2 linked regions of the Mucilaginibacter gracilis genome follow. The protein of the gene in region 2 binds, or shares a complex with, the protein of the main gene of each other region. Links are inferred from orthologs where the notes say so. Each region holds a gene or a part of one and is shown on either strand. Other genes may lie near its edges. The genes, in order: metK and groL.

Region 1 (11,856 bases), 4.9 Mb from region 2 along the record:
CATCTAAATGTACCGCACCCGCTAACTGGCGTTTAACCTTAATATGCCGGCCACGTATAATTTCAACAAACTTTGAGCTTTCTGATGTTTTGGTTAGCATTCGCAGGCCCATTTCGGGCAACCTATACACCGGGAAGGGTTTAATAATGCAAACATCTATCAGCCCGTCGTGCAGTGATGCCTTAGGCGACACGTGCGCATTGTTACCATATTGCGACGAATTAGCAAAACTTAACATAAATGCTTCTCTGTCGTAATCTTTACCATCAATAGTTATACGGTAGTTTTGCGCCTTATAATTAGATATTTCCTGTACCGACGACTTGAAGTAAGCCCGGAAACCACGTGTTTTACCATGCGAAAAAACTTCGCTGATGTGGGCATCAAAACCCATTCCGGCCATATTAAAAAACCACTGGTTGTTTATTTTGCCCGCATCAATAGTTTCTGTGCGGCCAATGTTGAGGGTTTTTATGGCGCTTACCGGGTCCATCGGTATCTTTAAAAACCTTGCCAGCCCGTTGCCCGAGCCAAAAGGCAAAATACCTAATACAGTATTACTACCGGCAATAGCCGACGCCGTTTCATTAACCGTACCATCGCCACCAACGGCAACTATAATATCAAAAGCTTTAGCGGCATCTTTAGATAGTTGCGAAATGGGCGTTTCTTTTGTACTAAATATAATTTCGTGGTCAAACACCTCGCTGTCCAGGTGTTCATTAATCAAGTGCGGAACCTTATCCTTCGTTTTATTACCCGAAACCGGGTTTATAATAAATAATGCTTTCTTTTTCAAATATTGTATTGCTTTGGGCTATCAAAAGTACTTGTATTTTCGACTTTTATAAAATTGTTTTAACTTCGCCGAACGAAAGTGGACTGATTTGAAAACGTTCTGGTTAACAGAACCCGGATTGCAACCACGTAAAAAAGTGCTAAACCCGCTTCTTTTTTTACTTCCAATCCTATTCAGCAGCCGTTTTTTCGTGTTTATAAAATTTTTTTGAAAAATTTATGTCATATCTATTTACTTCAGAATCGGTATCGGAAGGACACCCGGACAAGGTTGCCGACCAAATATCGGATGCATTAATTGACAATTTTCTGGCATTTGACCCGGAATCGAAAGTTGCCTGCGAAACGTTAGTTACCACAGGGCAGGTTATTTTGGCTGGCGAGGTTAAATCAAAAACCTATCTCGACGTGCAAAAAATAGCGCGCGATGTAATTAATAAAATAGGCTATACCAAGGCCGAATATATGTTTGACGGAAGTTCGTGCGGTGTGCTATCGGCTATTCATGAGCAATCGCCGGATATTAACCAGGGCGTTGACCGTAAAAGTAAAGAAGAGCAGGGAGCTGGCGACCAGGGTATGATGTTTGGATATGCCACCATTGAAACCGATAATTATATGCCCCTGGCACTGGATATTGCCCACGCTATTTTAATTACCCTTGCCGAAATTCGCCGCGAAAACAGCGAGGTAAAATATTTGAGGCCGGATGCAAAATCGCAGGTAACGTTGGAGTATGATGATAACAACCAACCGGTACGTATTGACGCTATTGTGGTTTCGACCCAGCATGATGATTTTGGCGAAGAGCCTGTAATGCTTGAGCAAATACGTAAAGACATTATTAACATTTTAGTTCCGCGTGTAAAAAGCAAGTACCCTAAATACGGCCACTTTTTTAACGACGATATTAAATACCATATTAACCCAACCGGCAAATTTGTTATTGGCGGTCCGCACGGCGATACCGGTTTAACAGGCCGTAAAATAATTGTTGATACCTATGGTGGCAAAGGCGCACATGGTGGCGGTGCCTTTTCGGGAAAAGACCCATCTAAGGTGGATAGATCGGCAGCATATGCAACCCGCCACATTGCTAAAAACCTGGTTGCCGCTGGTGTATGCAGCGAGGTGCTGGTACAGGTATCATACGCTATTGGTGTTGCACAGCCAATGGGTATTTACATAAACACATACGGCACAGCTAAGGTTAACCTTACCGATGGCGAAATTGCCCGAAAGGTTGAAACCATTTTTAACATGACGCCTTACGCTATTGAAACCCGCCTTAAATTGCGCAACCCCATTTATTCGGAAACGGCTGCTTACGGGCACTTTGGCAGGCCGCACCAAATAGTAAACAAAACATTTACCCTGCCCGATGGCACAGCCAAAACTATGGAGGTTGAATTGTTTACCTGGGAAAAGCTGGATTATGTTGATAAAGTTAAAACAGCATTTAGCATTTAAAATACTATCGGCCTCCTTTAACGGAGGCTTTTTTGTTGTACAAGCGTATTTTATTTGCAACAAATTGTAAACGCAATTAAATTTCCCAGCAAAATATAAACATGCATAACACCGAAACCAATCCCTGGAAAATAACTTCCGAAAAAGCTATATATGATAACCCCTGGATAAATTTAACCGAGTACCAGGTTATTAACCCAGCGGGCAACCCGGGTATTTATGGTAAGGTGCATTTTAAAAACCTAGCTATTGGCGTTGTACCCTTGGATGATGACTTGAATACTTATCTGGTTGGGCAGTACCGTTTCCCTTTAGAACAATACAGCTGGGAAATACCCGAAGGCGGCGGCCCACATGCCGAACACGCTTTGGATGCCGCCAAGCGCGAGTTATTGGAAGAAACGGGGCTAATGGCCAATAAATGGACCGAGTTGCAACGCATGCACCTATCAAACTCCGTGAGCGACGAATTAAGCATTGTTTATTTAGCACAGGGCCTTACCCAACACCAGGCCGAACCCGAAGAAACTGAGCAACTTGTTATTAAAAAAGTACCTTTTGAGCAGGTATATCAAATGGTATGCAACGGCCAGATAACCGACTCGATGACGGTTGCCGCAGTGCTTAAAATAAAGATAATGCTGCTGCAAAATAACTTGCTTTAATTTATCCGCCGTAAATACTAATTTTGCGCCGATGCATAAGTTTTTTGGATACATACTAACACCTTTATATTATCTCTTCTTTTGGTTTTGGCTGGGGATATTTCACCCTACCCAATGGCTGGCTTATAATATAGGTGGTTATAAAGCCCATAAGGCTGTGGTTGATTTGATGAACTTTTTTTTGGTAGCCACTTGTTATTTATTGGGCAACCGGGTAACGTTCACCAATAATCAAACCCTGCCAACTGATAGGCCCATCGTATTTTTATCAAACCACCAAAGCATGTATGATATTCCGCCAATTATTTGGTTTCTGCGTAAGCATCATGCAAAATTTATTTCAAAAATTGAATTAACTAAGGGTATACCGTCAATATCCTATAACCTGCGTAAAGGCGGCGGCGCTAATATCGACCGTAAAGACGGTAAACAATCTATTATAGAAATTGTAAAACTGGCCGAACGGATGAAAGAAAACAACTGGTCGGCGGTGATATTCCCGGAAGGAACGCGGGCAAAAGACGGCAGGGCCAAAAATTTTCAGGTGGGCGGGGTAGCCACTATTCTTAAAAAATGTCCCAATGCACTGCTTGTACCCCTGGCAATTGATAATTCGTGGCGCATGGTGCAATACGGCTTTTTCCCTTTAAGTGCATTTGAACATATTACCCTAAAAGTGTTACCACCCATAGAGCCAGGAAACAAACCCTACGAGCAACTGGTGTTAGAGGCCGAAACAAGCATAAAAAAAGCACTGGGCCAGGCCTAAAATTAACCACTGGTATAATGATTGCTATACAGGCGTAAAATTACTGTATAAAAATTATGCTATCATCTAAAAATATTGTTTTTGCTGTACTGGCCACGGCAGGCCTTTTTATATTATTAACGTTTGCAAGCTGTAAAAAGAAGGTTCGATCGGATATTGGAAAGGCCTTTTTTGCAAAAACCCAAAACAAGGTTTTTAAAGATATTACTCCCGAAGGCTTTGCTATAGTATTAAAAAAAGCACTAACCGACCCAAATACCAAACTTAGCAACCCTAAAATAATTGAGGCTTATTATGATAGCCACGATTATGACCCGGTTTTGTTAACCAGCAATTTAAGCAATGATAACCTTAGGCTTTTAGTTGATTACCTGGGCAAGGCAAACGAGCATGGCCTGGATCCTAAAATGTTCCAAACTGAAAAAATAAAGTTGTTGCTGGCTAAATTTTACGATAAAAAAGCCATTAAAACTACCGATGAGGCTTATACCGATATGGCTCAACTGGAATTAAGTATAGCTAATTCGCTTATCAATTACTCCAACGCGCTGCAATTTGGCGTGATGAACCCCAGGCGCATTTATGCTAATTATTACACGGTAACTAAACGGCCAGATAGTTTAAGCATGAGCCGCGTTTTTGAATTAAAAAATTTAAAAACTTTTTTAGATAGCATTCAGCCAAAAAACCCGCAATACCTTACTTTACAAAAAGCACTGGTTAGTAACGTAGTTGTACCTGGCCAAACCAAAGAAGAAACACAGCGCACCCTATTAGTTAACCTTGAACGCTTGCGCTGGAAAAACAAACCAACCGAGGCGCGATACGCCATAGTAAACATTCCGGATTTTCAGTTAGATTTGATGGAGAACGGCAAATCAACACTCAACATGAAGGTTTGTGTTGGCCAGGGCCGCAATGGTAACCATACCGATAACCTGGTTGAGTATGACGACAGTGATAAAATAGACAGACCTTTTCAGCGCGAAACCCCGCAGCTAAACAGCTTAATATACGTTGCCGAGGTAAACCCGATATGGAACATTCCGCAAAGCATTGCAAACAAAGAAATTATTGTTGAAGCCGCTAAAGACCGCTATTATTTATCAAACAAAAACATTAACGTTTATAAAAACGGTGCTATTGTTAACGACCCCGAAACAATTAAATGGGCCTCGATTTCGGAAAAAGAACGTAGCCAATACTCTTTTAAACAACAGCCCGGCGCCGATAACTCGCTGGGAAAAGTAAAGTTTTTATTTAACAACAAAAGCAGTGTTTACCTGCACGATACTCCAGCCAAAGATGCCTTTAAAAAACCAATGAGAGCCGTTAGCCACGGATGCGTGCGGCTTGAAAAACCGCTTGATTTTGCACATGCCCTTTTTGGCGACGGCGAAAAGTATAATACCATAGCTAAACTAATGGGCGAAGATAATAGCAAACCCACCAGTTTATACCTCAATAAAAAAGTACCGGTTTATATAACCTATGTTACCTGCTGGGCTGACGCCGGCGGAACACTACAATTTAGGAAAGATATTTACGGTTTAGATATTGTGTTATATGCACACCTGCAAAAGTTTTTGGCACCCGTATAACAGGTTGCTATAACATTGCGTTTGCCGACGATGCACTATCATTATCCTGAAAAGCTATTCGCACAGCCATATCGGGGTTTAAATATTTTGAGCTGTAGCTACCATCGTTCCCGTTTATAAATAAGAGGTTTTTGCCTTTAATGGTATCGATGATTTTGTTGGCTAGCAGAGGAGAAACAGCCGGGCAACCCTGGCTGCGCCCAAGGCGGCCTAACTCTTTAATAGAAGCTTCGCAAACGTAGGGCGCGGCGTGTAAAACAATGTCGCGTTCGTTTGCGCGGTCGTTAAAGCCTTCGTCCATGCCGTTTAGCTTTAATGAGCGGCCGTGTTTGCCCATATAAACCTTATCGGTTACATAAAAACCGATGCTGCTTTCAAACGAATCAACATTGTTAGAAAAATGAGATGCTACATCGGCTCCGCTGTTTTGGCCGTGTGCAACCCAGGTATTTAACAACAATTTTTGCTTTTGCAGATCAATTATCCACATGCGCTTTGTGCAGCTTGATTTAGCCAAATCAACTATGGTTATAATACAACTGTTAGAAGTAATTTTATCGGCCAATTTAAGGTTATAATATCCGGTTATTGCTTTTTTAAGTACGGCAACATCTAAACCGCTATTTTGCAAAGCGCAGGTTTGATAAATGTTATCAACATAGTGGTTAAATAACCGGCTGGCTAATGAAACACTGGAGTTTTCGGTTGAATCTTTTAATGAAAAACTATTGGGGGTGTAAACAGGGCTGTTCAGCGTAAGCGACACCGCAAAAAACGCACAAGGAATCCATAAAAAAGATTTAATCATACTTAAATTGGTTTTAAATTAATTAGTTATATCTATTGCTTTATACGTGTCGTGTTGGCAAATGTTGCTTTTGATTATCCAACTTTAAATCAAAGAGAAATATACAACACCCGAACGAAATTTATTTAACCAACATTTAATAAACGACCATTTAACAAGAATATTATGTATTGCTTGCTGCACAAAAAAACCGGGGTTAAAACCCCGGCTCCTGTTCAAATATTTAAGCCTAAAATTTATAGGCTAAAGTTGTTAAAAACTGTGTTGGCGGTATAGGTGTAACGCTATAGTTATCGTGTATTAAGTAATTCATGGTATTGGTAACGTTGGTTACGCTTGCCAATAACGATAGTTTTTTATAGGTATAACCAGCAGACAGATCAAGAGTTGCAAAACCGCCTACTGGCAGCAAACGGTTATATTTTTGTGTTTGCCCAACAGTGTTGTTATAACCCGCGTACCTAAAGCCGGTATAAAATGCAGAGGCTCCTAATTTAAAGCCTTTTAGTTGGCCGCCGCTAAACTTATAAAATATTGAGCCATTTGCCGTATTGGAAGGATTAATAACGATTGGTTCGCCCTCCAGGTTTGAGCCCTTTAAACCAGTTGTGTTAGAAAAAAAGGCATGGTTATAAGCATAACCTGTAATAAAATACAGGTTTTTAGATATGTTGCCTGATATGTCAATCTCTACACCGTTGCTTGTTGTTTGGCCACTAAACTTTTTTAGGGCTGTATTTGTATTTTCAATAGGGCCGTCAACTGTTGTGTATGGGGATTGAACTGCAAGATTTTGATTAATTATTTTGTACACGCTAATATTTGCCGACAATTTATCATCAAAAAATTTGTTTTTAATACCAGCCTCATATTGGTCAACAACAGACGGAGTCATGGCTTGTCCGGTTGCAACATTAGTGCCTGTATTAATTACAAAATTGTTAGTATAGCCTGCATAAATAGATGTTGTTGCAACAGGCTCATATATCAAAGCTATTTTTGGCGAAAAGGCCCCATCAACCTTATTTGCTGCCGAACCCCTGTAATCTACAGCTCTGGCGTAGCTTGTTACATATGTGGCTACGGTTTTTTGTACCGAGTACCGCAAGCCGGCCAGTATTTTAAATTTATCGGTAAGGCTTATCAAGTCTTGAATATAATATCCAAAACGGTATGATGGTGCTTTAGTTAAAGCAGTATCGGTAGTATTAGGCATATCGGTGCGAGCGGTGTATTTGTTTAAATCAATTATATTTATTACATCGTAAACATTTGCTGCGCCATTAATGGTACTCAAACCTTGTATAGTATAGGTATTAGTTAAATTAGTAACTTTTGCAAAATCGGTACCAACCAATAGTTGGTGAGTTATACCACCTGTTTTAAATGTTCCGTTTAAATTTAGCTGCGCAGTGTAATTATTTTCGGTGGTATTAGCACGTGCTAACCCCCTGTTCCAATCGCCATTGGCAGCCACGTTGTTAGGCAAGCCAGAACCATACGAATCAATTTTAGTTCCCTGGCTTGAGGTAATAAAGTTTAAACGCCAGGCATCTGCCAATTGGTGGTTTACCGTTAACGTGCCCGAATACTGGTCCATGTGGCTGTATGCCCATGAGGTATTGATAAACTGCGACCGTGGAACCGTGGAATTTATAGCCTGGCCTAAATTAAGCGAGCCTACGCCCCAATCGGGAGTTAAGTTAGATTTTAAATAATCGCCGGATAATATGATGGTGGTTTTTTCGCCAGCTTTGTATAATAGCGATGGGTTTACATAAAAACGTTCGGTTTTTACATTATCGCGGTAGCTGCCATCATTTTCGTAAGTACTAACTACTCTAAATGCCAGGTTTTTGCTTATCGGGCCATAAACATCAACCGCTGGTTTGTACATATTGTAACTGCCATAGCGCATTGATACTTCGCCGCCGTTTTCAAACTTTGGCTTTTTTGTTACCATGTTGATAATCACACCGCCCGAAACATTGCCATACAATAAGGCCGAACTCCCCTTTAACACTTCGATAGATTCCAGGGTACTTGCTTCGGGAAAACCGGCGGTATTGGTGAGCACGCCATCTTTAAATATACTGCCCGAGCCACCACCTATGCCTATACTGTAGCCGCGTGCGGTAAAGGTTTCGCCCACGCCGCCGCGGGTTTGGGTAAGTGTAACCCCGCTTACATTTCTAACTGCATCTCCAAGGCGGTTAATTTGCTGGTCTTCTATTACTTTATTAGTTACCACGCCCGAGCTTTGTGGTAAATCCATAGGGCTAATATCTGCCTTGCCTAATGCTGTAGGTGTAGTATTTATGGTTTTACCCGAATTAATATTTATTTCACTCAACTCGGTTGCGCTTTGCGCCAGGGTAAAGTTAAGCTCGGCCACCTGCCCCGCGTTAACAGTTACCTGTTGTTGCTGTTGGCTATGGCCCACATGGCTTAATACAATTGTGTAATTACCTACAGGCAGGTTTTTAAATGCATACGTTCCCTTTTCTGTAGTAGCGGTTTGCTTGTGAGCTTCCTTTATTTTTACGGTAACATAAGCAGCGGGTTTACCGTCGCTGGTTAAAACCGTGCCTTTTATTGATCCATTACCCGGTTGGGCGGCGGCGACCAGGCAGCATAAGCTACAAAAAATAAATATTGCTGTTTTGAGCTGGTGATAGAAGTTTTTCATTTTATTTATTTAGACTAATTATAAACAGCCGCAAAGGAAATAAAAATACCGCCCTCTTGCAATTTTATTTGTAATTAGTCTAAATAAGCTAAATGTTTTTGGCGTCTATAATTTTGAAGAACTGGTCGCGATAGGTATCGCCAACAGGTATTACCTTATCCTTAATCCAAATGCGGCTGCGTTCAATACTATCTATCTTATTTAGCGCCACTATGTATGATTTGTGAACCCTGATGAAATGCTTTTCGGGTAAAGCATCTTCCATCTTCTTCATAATCTGCAGGGTTATAATGCGCTCTGTTGGGGTAAATATGGATATATAGTCTTTAAGGCCTTCTATAAAAAGAATATCGTGCAGATAAACCTTTTGTATTTTGTGCTCTGTTTTAACAAAAATAAAGTCGCTTAATAAATCCTGCTGCGCGGGTTCGGGGGCGGGGGCTGCAACGGCAGTTGAGGGCCTAATAATACCTTGCGCCTTTTGTGCCGACTTATAAAACCGATCAAAAGCTATCGGTTTTAAAAGGTAATCAACAACATCAAGTTCATAGCCTTCTAACGCATATTGCGAATAGGCAGTAGTTAATATTACTTTCGCCTTTCCGTTGGCAATTTTTAAAAACTGTATACCGGTTAGTTCGGGCATTTGCACATCCAAAAAAACCAAATCAACCAGGCCGTTTTGCACAAATGACAATGCCTCGATGGGGTTTGTTGTTGATTTAACAAGGCTTAAAAATGGCACCTTGCTAATATAATCTTCCAATATATGTAAGGCCAAAGGCTCATCGTCAACTACCAAACATCGTATCATGGCTATAAATTTAAGGATAATTCGCTGGTATAAGTATCGGCACCGTCGTCAATTTTCATTTGGTACTTGCCGGGGTATAATAAATCGAGCCTGCGTTTCACGTTGTTAAGGCCAATACCTCCTGCCCAATCTTTATTAAATTGATGCTTTTTATTTTCCATTTTAAAATAAAGATGCTCTGGTTCAATATCCATAACAATGCGTATGGGGCTTTGGGGATCGTTGGCAACGCCATGTTTAAAGGCGTTTTCTATAAACGAAATCAGCAATAGTGGTACTATACGCTGGTGGCTGATAAGCCCGTTTATCTCAAAATCAACAAAAGCTTTGTTAGCGTAACGTATCTTTTGCAAATCGATATAGTTTTGCAGGTATTGCAGTTCTTTAGCCAAATCAACCTTGTTATCGTTACACTCGTAAAGCATATAACGCATAATTTCGGATAGTTTTAAAATGGCTTCGGGCGTAGTTTCTGATCGTTGATAAGCCAGCGAATAAATGCTGTTAAGCGAGTTAAACAAAAAGTGCGGGTTAATTTGCGATTTAAGAAAAGCCAGTTCGGCACTCAAACGCTGGTTTTCCAGATCGCGCTGAATGCGCTCGTTCAAAAACCAGTCTAAGGTAAATTTAAGTACCGTGCTTAAAAACACAAATATTAAACTGGTAAAAAAAGCACTTATGTAGTACGAAGTAAAACTAATTACCCCATGCATATTACCCCGCACCAGCACATACTGCTTAAAAAACAGCGCCAGGCCATACTTAATAAAACCAATTAGCAGTATAAAAATAAATAGGGTAAGGTTGTACTTTAAATACTTTTTACGGTTTAAAAACAGCGGTATAAATAACAAAAAGTTAACATAAAACAGCCCAATGTTAATAAACCCGTACAGTACAAAAATAACCAACAAGCCTTCGATACTTATTTTGGTATTGTTGTGCGTAATTAAGCCAAAAAAGCACACCATACACACCCAAAAAAACACGTGCCAAAATATTTGCCATCCTTTTTTCATTTATCGCTCGCTCACTTTCATCGCATCTAATGTAAAATAAATAACTATAATACTAACTGTATTTAGATGTACGCCGCATTTTTACCGATGAACCGGATTTGATTGCCGATTAATTAAATTAGGCTGTATTTACCCGTTCATCTATAATTACTGGCTGTTGGTCTAATTGATTTTAGCAGGTTAAACTATTGCTATTCATTTGTGTCATCAAATCAATCAAACAATATCTGCCATGAAAAAGTTAATCAACAACACAAACCCATTTATGTTACTACTTGTACCTATACTATTTGTAATGGTTATGGGCGTAAGCTACCAGATAGAAAAAAAGGGATCGGAGCTTGAAAAAGCTGCAAACGTTGCATATAACGGAAAACAGGCCACTTCTTTGTTTAATAAAAGTGTAACTTTGTTTAAGGCGGTATGTTCCGTAGCAAAACAAAGAGAATGGTAATTAATACCGACCAGCTTTCGTTCCACTTTGGTAGCCAGCAGGTTGTAAAATCTGTATCGTTGCAAGTGCCCGAAGGCAGCATTTATGGTTTTTTGGGGCCAAATGGCGCCGGTAAAACAACAACCATTAAGCTACTGCTTAATTTGCTGCATGCTGATAATGGCACTATTAAACTATTTGACAAAGACATACTCACTCACCGGATAGAAATACTATCGCAAATAGGCTCGTTAATTGAGCAGCCTGCTATTTATAGTCACCTTTCGGGAAGAGAAAACCTTCGCAACCGTGCCTTGCTATTGCAGGTACCCGCCGCCCGGGTTGACGAGATGCTCGAGCTTGTACGCTTAAAACAAGCAGCAAATAAAAAAGCGGGGCAATACTCATTGGGCATGAAACAACGCCTGGGTATAGCCCTGGCCCTGTTATCGGACCCCAAACTTATTATTTTAGACGAACCCACCAACGGCCTCGACCCTAACGGCATTATAGAAATACGGCAATTGCTGATGCGCCTGGTGCAAGAGCAAGGCAAAACCGTTTTTGTATCGAGCCATTTACTGGCCGAAATTGAACGTATGGCAACCCACGTTGGTATTATAAACCACGGCCAGCTTGTTTTTCAGGGTACTATTGAGGACTTGCAGGGTTTAAGCAAGCCCCTTGTGCATATTGAGTTAAGCGATAGTGCCGATGCGGCCAATTTGCTAACCCGCAGTGGCTTTACTATTAACGACGTTCAGGAGGGTAACATTTTTGTCCCCTATAC
Region 2 (11,828 bases):
AACGTAACTACAAATTAGCCGTGCGTTTATTATACCTGCGCAGCTTAAAACAGTTAAACGATGCTCAGCTTATCCATTGGCAAATAGAAAAAACAAACACTGCGTATTTAAACGAGTTAACCAACGCCGGTTACCGGCAGGTATTTGGTGTACTAACCCGGCAGTTTGAGTACGTGTGGTATGGCGATTTCCCGGTTGATGGGCAATCGTTCCAAAATATCAATACCCTGTTTATCGATTTTAAAAACATGCTGCCATGAAAGATCTAAAGTTCTACATCCTGGGAGCAACAATATTATTGGTTTTTTATTTAATGGCCCAATACAACAGGCCAAAAGCTTTAGATTGGACAGAAACCTTAAGCAATACCGATAAAATACCTTTCGGCACTTATGTGCTTTATAATAGAGTAACCGATGTTTTTCCGGGCGCCAGTGTTACGGCTTATCGCGAGCCGGTATATAACGTTGTAACTAACTCCAAGGCAAAAAACGCAACCTATATAATTATTAACAACGTCGTTGTTTTAAACGAATATGATTACGATAAATTAACCCAATACATTAAAAAGGGTAACGATGTATTTATTGCCGCCGAAATTTTTGGTACCTATCTCAATAAAAAGCTAAAAATTTCAACATCTGCTGAACCACAAACCGCCGACCCCATCAGGATAGGCTTTGTTAGTAGATACCTTAATACCTACAAATATGCAGTTGACAAGGGCTGTACCGATAGGTATTTTAGTAAGTTTGATACCGCCCAGGCCGTAGTTATTGGCAAAAACGAAAACGAACATAGTAATTATTTAAAGTTTAGCATGGGTAAGGGTAACCTTTATTTAAACTCAAACCCGTTAATGTTTAGCAATTACAGTATACTGCAAGATCAGGGAGCTGCTTATGTGCCCATTGCCTTGTCGTATCTTAAAAACAATGGGAGCCTACTTTGGGATGAATACTATTCGCGCGGACGCGATGGCGAATCTGATTCATCGCTGCGGGTTTTTATACGTAATAGTAGTTTGCGTGCTGCATTGTATATTGCCCTCTTCAGCCTGCTATTCTTCGTAATATACGAGGCCAAGCGGCGGCAGCGCATTATTCCGGTTATTGAGCCGTTGCGAAACTCAACGTTGGAGTTTGTGAACGTGGTTGGGCAAGTTTATTATGAGCAACGGAATAACAGTAACATCGCCACAAAAAAAGTAACTTATTTTTTAGAGCACCTGCGCAGTAAATATGGCTTAAAAACCAATGTGCTGAATGAAGAGTTTTTAACGCTCCTGGCACAAAAAAGCGGCGTCGACACGGCATTACTGCACGAACTTTTACGCCAGATAACATTTGTGCGCAGCAATGCACCGGTAAACGACAGCGAGCTTATAGCACTTAATAAAAACATAGAACAATTTTACAGTCAATCCAGGTAATAAATATGGAACAGGAATTTTTTGAACAACGTACAGATTTGAGCCGCCTTAGCGACGCTGTAACCCAAATTAAAGCCAGCCTTGGCCAGGTAATTGTTGGCCAGCAGGACAGCATCGACCTGCTGATTGCCGGCATTTTGGCCGACGGCCATATTTTAATTGAGGGTGTACCCGGTATAGCCAAAACACTAACGGCCAAGCTAATAGCTAAAAGTATTGATGCACAGTTTTCGCGCATTCAGTTCACGCCCGATTTGATGCCGTCGGATGTGCTGGGTACCTCTGTATTTAACCCAAAAACTATCGATTTTGAGTTTAAACGCGGGCCCATATTTGGTAACATTATTTTAATTGATGAGATAAACCGCGCCCCGGCAAAAACACAGTCGGCCTTGTTTGAGGTAATGGAAGAGCGTCAGGTTACTATTGACGGCCACAGCTATAAAATGGAAGAACCCTTCATTGTACTGGCCACGCAAAACCCTGTTGAGCAGGAAGGTACCTATCGCCTTCCCGAGGCCCAGCTCGATCGCTTTTTATTTAAGATTGAGGTTAAATACCCGTCCTTAGCCGAAGAAATTACCATCCTCACCCAACAGCACCAACAAAAAACAATCGACCAACTGGCCCACATTAAACCTGTATTATCCGGGCAGGATATTATTAGTCTGCGCCAGCAAGTACGTTCCTTTTTTGTAGAACCTAAACTATTGGAGTTTGTAGCCAAAATAATTCACGAAACGCGCAGTAATAAATCGCTCTTTTTGGGTGGCTCGCCGCGTGCATCCTTAGCTATTGTAAACAGTGCCAAGGCATTGGCCGCCATGAAGGGCCGCGATTTTATAACCCCCGAAGACGTGATATGGGTAGCACCCGCCGTATTAAGGCACCGCATTATGCTTACGCCTGACAAAGAAATGGAAGGCGTTACGCCAGATGAGGTTGTTGCCCAAATTATCCAAAAAATAGAAATACCAAGATAAGTGAAGTCGCTTTTTAGCCTGTACTATAAAAATCTGTTTTTAACCACCCGCTTATTCATCGGCCTGGGTGGTGCTGCGGTATTATACCTTTTGTCGTTCTTTTTTACCTGGCTGGGGCAAATCCCGGCAATATTTTTCTTTACACTTATCGTTTTGTTAATAATCGATTTGTGGATGCTTTACGGCACAAGCAACGGTATTTTCGCCAAAAGGCATGCACCCGAACGATTGAGCAATGGCGACGATAACGAAATTGGTATTTACATAGAAAACTTTTACAACTTTAAGGTTAGCACAGGCATTATCGACGAGATTCCGCACCAGTTTCAAAAACGGGACGTACTTTTCCAAACTACTTTAACAAGCCATCAGCATAAATTGTTAAATTACGTATTGCGGCCCACCAAACGTGGCGAATACGAATTTGGTTATGTACGTGTGTACGTACAAGCGCCCTTGGGCCTCGTTAACCGCCGCTTTAACTTTGAGCAAGGCCAAACACTGGCCGTTTACCCATCATTTTTACAGATGCGTAAATACGAGCTAATGGCTATATCAAACCGCTTAAACGAATATGGCATAAAAAAAATACGCCGCCTGGGCAACAGCATGGAGTTTGAGCAAATAAAAAATTACGTTGCCGGCGATGATTTCCGAACCCTTAACTGGAAGGCATCGGCCAGGCGGGGCGAGTTAATGGTTAACAATTATACCGACGAAAAATCGCAGCACGTGTATTGCGTAATAGATAAATCGCGAACCATGAAAATGCCTTTTGAGGGTTTGAGTTTACTTGATTATGCTATTAATGCAAGCCTGGTACTATCAAGCGTAGCGTTAATAAAGCAGGATAAGGCAGGGTTAATTACCGCGTCAGACCAAAAAGGTGCCGTTATACCTGCCGACAGGCGGCCTACGCAGCTCAATAAAATAATGGAGGTTTTGTATAAAGAGAAAACGCGCTATATGGAAACCAATATGGAGTTGCTTTATACCACCATCCGCAACACGCTTAAACAACGGAGTTTGGTTGTTTTTTTCACCAATTTCGAAAGCATGTCGGCACTGCAAAGGCAGTTGCCATTTTTACAGCGCATTGCAAAGTTTCACCTATTAGTTTTAGTGTTTTTTGAAAACACCGAACTCAAAAAAATAAGCGAACAGCCAGCCTGTAACGTAGAAGGAATTTACATCAAAACCATAGCCGAAAAGTTTGCTTACGAGAAAAAGCTCATCGTTAAAGAGCTTGCCCGCCACGGCATACAATCCATATTAAGTGCACCGCAAAACTTAACCGTGAATACTATTAACCGTTATCTGGAATTAAAGGCGAGGCAGAAAATATAAACCATTACATTCCAGGCAACTTAATACTTGCGCTTTTAAGGTCTTTCAAAATATTTTCGTGCAGGGCAAACCGGGTGGAGCTAAACTGCTCGGTTTTTGTCCATACCTTAACGGCTACCCTCAGCCCATCAACCTCCAGGGCCGATATGCCGGTAATAGGTGCCGGATCGGGCAATACATTTGGTGTTTTAGCTATGGCAGCTAATATTATAACCTTAACCTGTTCAATTTCAACCACGTAACCAAGCTTCAGTTCAAAATCAATACGGCGTTTATTTTCGCGGGTAACGTTGGTAATAATTTCGTTAAAGAGCTTGCCGTTTGGTATAATAACAGCTTTGTTATCAGCAGTAAGAATTTCGGTGTAAAATATCTGGATAGATGTTACTACCCCATCAACGCCTTGCGCAATAATATTATCATCAATAGTAAAGGGTTTAAGCAACAGGATAAATACCCCTCCGGCAAAATTTTGCAACGTGCCCGATAATGCCAAACCTGCGGTTATACCCAGGGCTCCAATAACGGTATTAAAAATGGTTAACTGCACATCCGCAATTTCCATAGCTCCAACAAATAGCAAAATATGCATTGTTGTAATACTTAAACTTAGGAAAAATGGCCGTAACGACGAGTGGATTTGCCTGTGGCTCATGTGGCCGCGAAGCTTGAGCTTTACAAGTTTAATAAACCATAAACCAATAAAGTAAAATGCAGCAGCGAGGATGTATTTTGGGGCGTGTGTAATTGCCCAATCAGATACTTGGGTATAAAACTTGTGAAGGTTCATACCCTAAAGATATTACTATCTAAAGAAAGTTACAAATAATTGTGGCCCTTCTGTTATTGCCCAACCTATTATGCGGTTAGATACATATTTTGTTTTTTCACTTATCGCTTTCATACTTGCTAAATATCAAATGCTGTGCCTTAATTCCTAAATAACTCATTATATATCACAGAGTCCCAAAAATGAGATGCCGATTGCAAAAATGTTACATATAGCATCACATTTGCTTTTTTTGACGGTATGATTAGCCGAGGGTTTAATGCTGCATAAAAAAACCCTGTCCAGTAAACTGAACAGGGTTTGATATATTAAACTTTGCCCGTTAAGGGTAAAGCGGATTGATATTACATCATACCGCCCATACCGCCACCCATTGGTGGATGACCGCCACCTGCAGACTCATCAGCAGGCTCATCAGCCAATACACATTCGGTAGTTAACAACATAGCAGCAATTGAAGCAGCATTTTGTAAAGCTACACGGCCTACTTTAGTAGGATCAATTACTCCGGCCGAGATCAGGTTTTCGTACACATCAGTACGTGCGTTGTAACCGTAATCTGCAGTACCTTCTTTAACCTTTTGTACTACGATAGAACCTTCGATACCTGCGTTTTCGCAAATTTGACGTAATGGCTCTTCGATAGCACGACGGATGATTTGGATACCAGTGTTTTCATCTTCGTTAGCACCTTTTAAATCTTTTAACGATTCAACAGCGCGAATGAAAGCAACACCACCACCTGCAACAATACCTTCTTCAACCGCAGCGCGGGTTGCATGTAAAGCATCGTCAACACGGTCTTTCTTTTCTTTCATCTCAACTTCCGATGCAGCACCTACGTAAAGTACAGCAACACCGCCAGATAATTTGGCAAGGCGTTCTTGTAATTTTTCTTTATCGTAATCTGATGTTGTAGTTTCAATCTGTGCTTTGATTTGGTTAACGCGAGATTTGATCTCTTCTGTTCCGCCCGATCCATTGATAACTGTAGTGTTATCTTTATCAATAACTATTTTCTCGGCAGTACCTAAGTAAGTTAAATCGGCGTTTTCTAATTTGTAACCTCTTTCTTCCGAGATAACAGTACCACCGGTTAGGATAGCAATATCCTCTAACATTGCTTTTCTGCGATCGCCAAAACCTGGAGCCTTAACAGCAGCAACTTTTAACGAACCACGAATTTTATTAACTACCAAAGTAGCCAATGCTTCGCCATCTAAATCTTCGGCAATAATTAACAATGGTTTGCCAGTTTGTACTTGTTTTTCAAGGATAGGCAACAATTCCTTCATCGAAGAAATCTTTTTGTCGTAGATAAGGATGTATGGGTTTTCTAACTCAACTTCCATTTTATCTGCATTGGTAACAAAGTATGGCGATAGGTAACCACGGTCAAACTGCATACCTTCAACAGTTTTAACTTCGGTTTCGGTACCTTTAGCCTCTTCAACTGTAATTACACCGTCTTTACCAACCTTAGCCATAGCAGCCGCAATAAGCGAACCGATAACTTCGTCGTTATTAGCCGAGATAGATGCAACTTGTTTAATTTTGTTGTTGTCATCGCCAACAGCTTGCGATTGCTCTTGCAGGTTTTTAACAACAGCTTCAACAGCTTTGTCAATACCGCGTTTCAAATCCATAGGGTTTGCACCGGCGGCAACGTTTTTAATACCGGCAGTAACAATAGCCTGAGCTAAAACGGTTGCTGTAGTTGTACCATCACCAGCAATATCAGCAGTTTTTGATGCTACTTCTTTCACCATTTGGGCACCCATGTTTTCTAAAGAATCTTTCAATTCAATTTCTTTAGCAACAGTTACACCATCTTTAGTGATAATTGGCGAACCAAACTTTTTATCTATAATTACATTTCTGCCCTTAGGGCCTAATGTTACCTTAACTGCATTAGCTAAAATATCAACACCGCGTTTTAAGGCGTCGCGTGCTTCAACATTGTATTTAACGATTTTTGCCATCTTCTTTTTTAAATTTGAATGATTTGATTAACTGAATGATTGATTGTCTATTCAGTATGTAATTTGATTTTTTCTTTATTGAATCGTCAACTTCATCAATGATTTTTATTCAATCATTCAATCCATCAATCCTTCAATCATTAATTTACAATACCGCGTAAACGTCAGATTCGCGCATAATTAAATACTCCTTACCTTCGTAGCTTGTTTCGGTACCGGCGTATTTACCGTACAAAACTTTATCACCAACTTTAACAGTTGGAGCTATTAAAGTTCCGGAATCTGCGTGCCTGCCCGGCCCAACGGCTACTATAGTTCCAACTTGAGGTTTTTCTTTAGCAGTATCCGGAATAAAGATACCAGATGCAGTTTTTTCTTCAGCAGCAGCAGCTTCTACAACTACTCTATCTCCAAGAGGTTTAATGTTTAACGACATAGTTATTTGTTTTAATTTATTATAGTTGTTATAATGATTATAACAGCCAAGCAACACTAATTATGCCATGATATGTATATGGCACATATTGACGGAAGGTTTGTCAAAATTTCATTAAGTGTAAAATATAGTTAGCTCAGGGGTTAATACAGCCGTGTCATGATGTCATGCATAGCAAAAAAAAGGGCTTTAAGAATAACTCTTAAAGCCCTTTCAATTATAAAGCTAATTGCTTACTTGGTTTTTTTGTTCAAATCTGGCAAAGAAGCAGGTGCGCTGTTTACAGGCACACTTGGTTTCGAAGCCTTATCAATTTGCTCCTGGTTTACATTTTCAACCTTGCCTGCACCGGTTTTACCAACCACATTAATAGTTAACGATAATACAATTAATGCAACGGCCAGTATCCAGGTACCTTTTTCAAGGATGTCGCCGGTTTTTTGCACACCTAACAGTTGCGACGAACTGGAAAAGTTTGATGATAAGCCACCACCTTTAGGGTTTTGAATTAAAACAATAAGCCCCAAAAGCACACAAACAATAATGGCAACAATTACTAATAATAACATTTTATTTTATTTAATTTATCTTCTTTTCTAATATTTCAATCTGGGCAACAAAGTAAGTGCTTTTTTCCGGAAATCTCAACAATAATTTTTGGTAAGCTATAATTGCCTTACTATACAACATCTGATCGGCGTATATACCCGCGAGCGTTTCCGAAACGAGGATACTTTTATCTTCCGAACTTTGTTTTGCCTTGTTTTCGTTATCCAGTTTTTCGGTATTAGGCGGTTTTAACTGCGGATCTTTTTCTATAAACCTGTCTATTATTTCGCCACCCTTACGCTTGTTGCGCGTGTTAATATCCAGTTGCTCAACAGATGTAAGGCTAAAAATATTCTCGAAATACTGCTGTTGTAATTCGTCGGGTGCGGGTGCCCGTGGTTCCTGTTGCGGGGCTGGTTTAGGCGCATAAGGCTGGTGCGTATCGGCATGTTCTTTACGGGTTTTATTGAGCCACCACATAAAACTGTACGGTAACGAGTCGTCGTCGTACTTAGCCATCCGCGAATCATCTTCAGCAAACTGAGGTGTAAAATGGTTTGCATTACTTTCAACCATTGGCGCCGGCTCGGGTACAGGCACGGGTTCTGCTTGCATTGGTGCTTGCTGTTGTGGTGCTGTTGTACTCACCATTTCAAATTCAACCTCATCGTTAGCTAACGCCATTTTATCGCGAAAGCGACTGGCCGAAAACGTATATGTTTCTTCGGGTGCGGGTGGCTCGGCAACAGGGGTAGCGGGTTGCGGCTCGCTGGCAATAATTGGGCTATCACTTAATACGGCACCGTATTGGGCAAGCAATATGTCCTCCAAATTATTACTGGCATCTTCTCCTGCTTGGGCCTGCTCCTGCGGGGGGGCTGCATCGGGCATTGTAGTTTTTGGCTCGCGTATTATTTCGCCGTAAATATCTTCAATACCGGTTATCTCATCATAAACCTCATCATCAATTTCTGATGGCAAGGCGGTACCTACAACTGGTTGGTTGCCTATATTAGCGTAAACATAGGGCTCGGGTTGCGCAATAACTTCTTCTTGCTGTGGGGCATACGTTTGGTAAGCTGCCTCATCGGCCAATAATTCGGGTTGTAACGGCTGGTTTGGTACGGTGTTAAAGTATGCTTCTCTATCTTCGGTTTGCCCGTTGGTTGCGGCTGTATCGTTACCTTGGTGATACTGGCCGGGTTCCTCTAAAACTTCTTCCGATTCATGGAAATAGTTTACCGGCTCTGTTTCTTCCTCAAATTGTTTAGCAAAATCGTCAACATCACTTTGCGGTTCAGCTTTATAATCAAGTTCAGTAACCGGCGGGTTTTCTACTTCCTCAATAACGCCTGCCTGCGCATATTTTTTAACCAGCTTTTCGGGGTAGTTAATTAAATTATAAAGTATGGCCCTATCGGATGCATAAGCTGCAGCCGATTTAAGTTTTTGTTGAAAGCCTGCCTGATCTGTAACCTGAATGGCACGGGCAAGCATGGCGCGTAAAATGGCACTTTGCGGATACAGCTCAACCAGCGCCTTTAAGTGTGGGGCATGGATACTGCCAACTTCGGCCGGATTAGCTACAATATCCGAAAAAAACTCTTTATAATTTGTATTTAAAACTTCCACGTTGCTTAAACTACGAATTTACGCCCAATTTGCAAAGGCTCGGTTAAAAATATCTTCCGTCAACTGTTTATTAAGGGCTTGTATCAAAGTTTGCTCCTGTGATGATATATCCCCCGCAAAATCTTTAAATCGGGTGAATGATTCTTCAAAATTATATTTTTTATTGGCAATATTGGTGTATTTGGCCTTTATGGTAATAGTAAGGCGTGTAAGCCCGGCAACGGGTGCCCTGTTATCACTGGTAGCCTGTACCGATGCCGGTGCTATGGTATAACCAGTTATCTGGCCTTCCAAAGTGGCATCAGCCTCGCCCCTAACCAAGCTAAGGCTCGTTTGCGAACGGATACGGTCTTTTAATGCTTCGGTAAATGTTTGGCTCAGATTATTAACCACATAAGGGGCCGTATTCTCAAAAAACGATACATTAATGGTTTTTAACTCCGGGGGTATTGATGCCCCATTCAAGCTTAACTTGTAGGTACAGGCTTGACTTAAGAGCAGTAACGGAAAAATTAACAGCAATATCTTTTTCTTCATCTGTTACAAATTTAATTCTTTGATCTTACGGTACAATGTTCTTTCGGATATTCCCAATTCCTGCGCCGCAAGTTTACGTTTACCACGATGCTTTTTTAATGCCTTACGAATCAAATCAGATTCCTTTTCTATCAGCGACAACGATTCTTCAACTTCTTCGGCATCGTGCGTAATGTTATAATTATCGTTGCCGTTATTATTGCTACTGCCAGTGTTATTATTGTTATGAACGGGTTGTTGCAAAGTAAATTGCGACTCGGCCTTATTTGGTAAATCAATATCGCGGTAAAGTTGATTAATTACCTGCGCATTGCCTGCATAATTGGCCGCTACACCGCCTTGTTCTATAATATCGGCAACCAGTTTTTTTAGCTCAACCATGTCGCGTTTCATATCAAAAAGCACTTTATAGAGGATGTCCCTTTCGGAGAAATCTTCTTTCGGCTGGTTTTCAATACGCATGGGCAGGTTGCGGTTGCCCATTTCGTGCGGTATATAGGTAAGCAGGGTTTGCGCGGTAATGGTGCGGTCGCGCTCAAGCACGGCCAGTTGCTCGGCTATATTTTTTAACTGCCTTACGTTGCCCGGCCACGAGTAGTTAATTAATACCTGCTGCGCAGCATCATCCAGTTGTATAGGCGGCGAGCGGTATTTGGCAGTAAAATCCGAAGTGAATTTACGGAAGATGAGGTAAATATCTTCTTTCCTGTCTCGTAAAGGCGGTATGCGTAGTGGTACGGTATTTAAGCGGTAATATAAATCTTCTCTAAATTTGCCTGCTTTTACGGCTTCGTAAACATCAACATTGGTTGCTGCTATTACCCGCACATTGGTTTTTTCTACTTTAGACGAACCTACCTTAATGTACTGGCCCGACTCCAGCACGCGTAGCAAACGTGCCTGTGTACCCAGCGGCATTTCGCCAATTTCATCTAAAAATATGGTGCCGCCGTTTACGGTTTCAAAGTATCCTTTACGCTCACCAACGGCACCGGTATAGGCTCCCTTTTCATGACCAAAAAGTTCGGAATCAATGGTGCCTTCGGGTATGGCCCCGCAGTTAACGGCTATAAAAGGCCCATGCTTACGCGGACTCATTTGGTGAATGATGTGCGAAAAAACTTCTTTACCACTACCGCTTTCACCGGTTATCAGTACCGAAATATCGGTAGGCGCAACCTGGTTAGCTATATTAATGGCCCGGTTTAACAACGGCGAACTACCGATGATACCAAAGCGTTGTTTAATTTCTTGTACTTCCATTGTTTTAAATAGACTCAAGAATCAAGATGCAAGAATTAAGACTTACCGTCATTACCAAGAATATATTCCCTGAAAGCAAATATCATTCTTTGGACTTCTGCAACCAATTCTAAACACTGGTTCAATTTTTTCTTTATCGCCATACGTGCGCCTTTCACAAATCAACAACTGGGTTTCAGCTTCATATGAAGATGATAATGCCGTTGATAAAAATTCCGCAAAATGTACGTTTGTTCTTTTTCCGGAACCTTCAGCAATATTTGAAGGTACCGAGCACGAACACCTATTTATTTGATCTATAAGATTATATCTTTCTTCAGTAGGCAAGCCTTTACAATAATCATAAGTTAAATCAGTGAAGTCCATAGCCTTCTCCCATATTTTTAGGTTCTTGAAGTTATGCCTCTTCATCTTAATTCTTGGTTCTTGATTCTTGAGTCTTCTTACCTAATCAACTATATGTCCCATTAATGTTGCCGTAGTGCATCTTTCCGCAATTACGTTAACATATTGGCCCGGTTTAAACCTTTCGTCAACCGGGAAAATAACCATAGCGTTTTGATCGCTGCGGCCACAATAATCCTGGTTTGATTTTTTGGAGAAACCTTCAATAAGCACCTTTTGCACCTTGCCAAGCTGCGCTTGTAATCGAACAAGCGAATACTGTTGTTGTTTGGCCACAATTTCTTGCAGGCGCGTTTTTTTAACATCCTCGGGTATGTCGTCGGCAAAACGTTTGGCGGCTAATGTACCGGGGCGCTCGGAGTACATAAACATGTAGGCAAAATCGTACTTTACGTAATCCATCATACTTACCGTGTCCTGGTGCTCTTCCTCGGTTTCGGTGCAGAAACCTGTAATTACATCGGTTGATATT

Evidence for each region.
Region 1: the proteins of groL (region 2) and metK are in contact, whole or in part, in a cryo-EM structure (PDB 8P4O), measured with the Escherichia coli proteins. The link is inferred for Mucilaginibacter gracilis from one-to-one orthologs.

What each region holds. Positions count from the first base shown.
Region 1 is NZ_RBKU01000001.1:1,565,382-1,577,237, reverse strand. Bases 146-3,142 are described here. They hold metK (methionine adenosyltransferase), read left to right. Parts: upstream 146-1,017; coding sequence 1,018-2,268; downstream 2,269-3,142. Other genes in these bases: BDD43_RS06695 (lysophospholipid acyltransferase family protein), read left to right, coding at 2,965-3,142; BDD43_RS06700 (NUDIX domain-containing protein), read left to right, coding at 2,370-2,933; BDD43_RS06710 (diacylglycerol/lipid kinase family protein), read right to left, coding at 146-799. In the rest of the region: more of BDD43_RS06710, read right to left, coding at 1-145; more of BDD43_RS06695, read left to right, coding at 3,143-3,702; BDD43_RS06690 (L,D-transpeptidase scaffold domain-containing protein), read left to right, coding at 3,759-5,303; BDD43_RS06685 (murein L,D-transpeptidase catalytic domain family protein), read right to left, coding at 5,311-6,111; BDD43_RS06680 (TonB-dependent receptor), read right to left, coding at 6,341-8,800; BDD43_RS06675 (LytR/AlgR family response regulator transcription factor), read right to left, coding at 8,889-9,614; BDD43_RS06670 (sensor histidine kinase), read right to left, coding at 9,617-10,633; BDD43_RS06665 (hypothetical protein), read left to right, coding at 10,866-11,087; BDD43_RS06660 (ABC transporter ATP-binding protein), read left to right, coding at 11,081-11,856. UniProt on the Escherichia coli protein: Catalyzes the formation of S-adenosylmethionine (AdoMet) from methionine and ATP.
Region 2 is NZ_RBKU01000001.1:6,441,028-6,452,855, forward strand. Bases 4,216-7,184 are described here. They hold groL (chaperonin GroEL), read right to left. Parts: upstream 6,535-7,184; coding sequence 4,897-6,534; downstream 4,216-4,896. Other genes in these bases: BDD43_RS28765 (mechanosensitive ion channel family protein), read right to left, coding at 4,216-4,552; groES (co-chaperone GroES), read right to left, coding at 6,680-6,970. Also shown: BDD43_RS28745 (DUF4129 domain-containing protein), read left to right, coding at 1-260; BDD43_RS28750 (DUF4350 domain-containing protein), read left to right, coding at 257-1,432; BDD43_RS28755 (AAA family ATPase), read left to right, coding at 1,438-2,415; BDD43_RS28760 (DUF58 domain-containing protein), read left to right, coding at 2,416-3,762; more of BDD43_RS28765, read right to left, coding at 3,767-4,215; preprotein translocase subunit SecG, read right to left, coding at 7,204-7,539; BDD43_RS28785 (hypothetical protein), read right to left, coding at 7,550-9,151; BDD43_RS28790 (LptE family protein), read right to left, coding at 9,170-9,688; BDD43_RS28795 (sigma-54 interaction domain-containing protein), read right to left, coding at 9,692-10,951; BDD43_RS28800 (four helix bundle protein), read right to left, coding at 11,003-11,362; BDD43_RS28805 (MiaB/RimO family radical SAM methylthiotransferase), read right to left, coding at 11,399-11,828.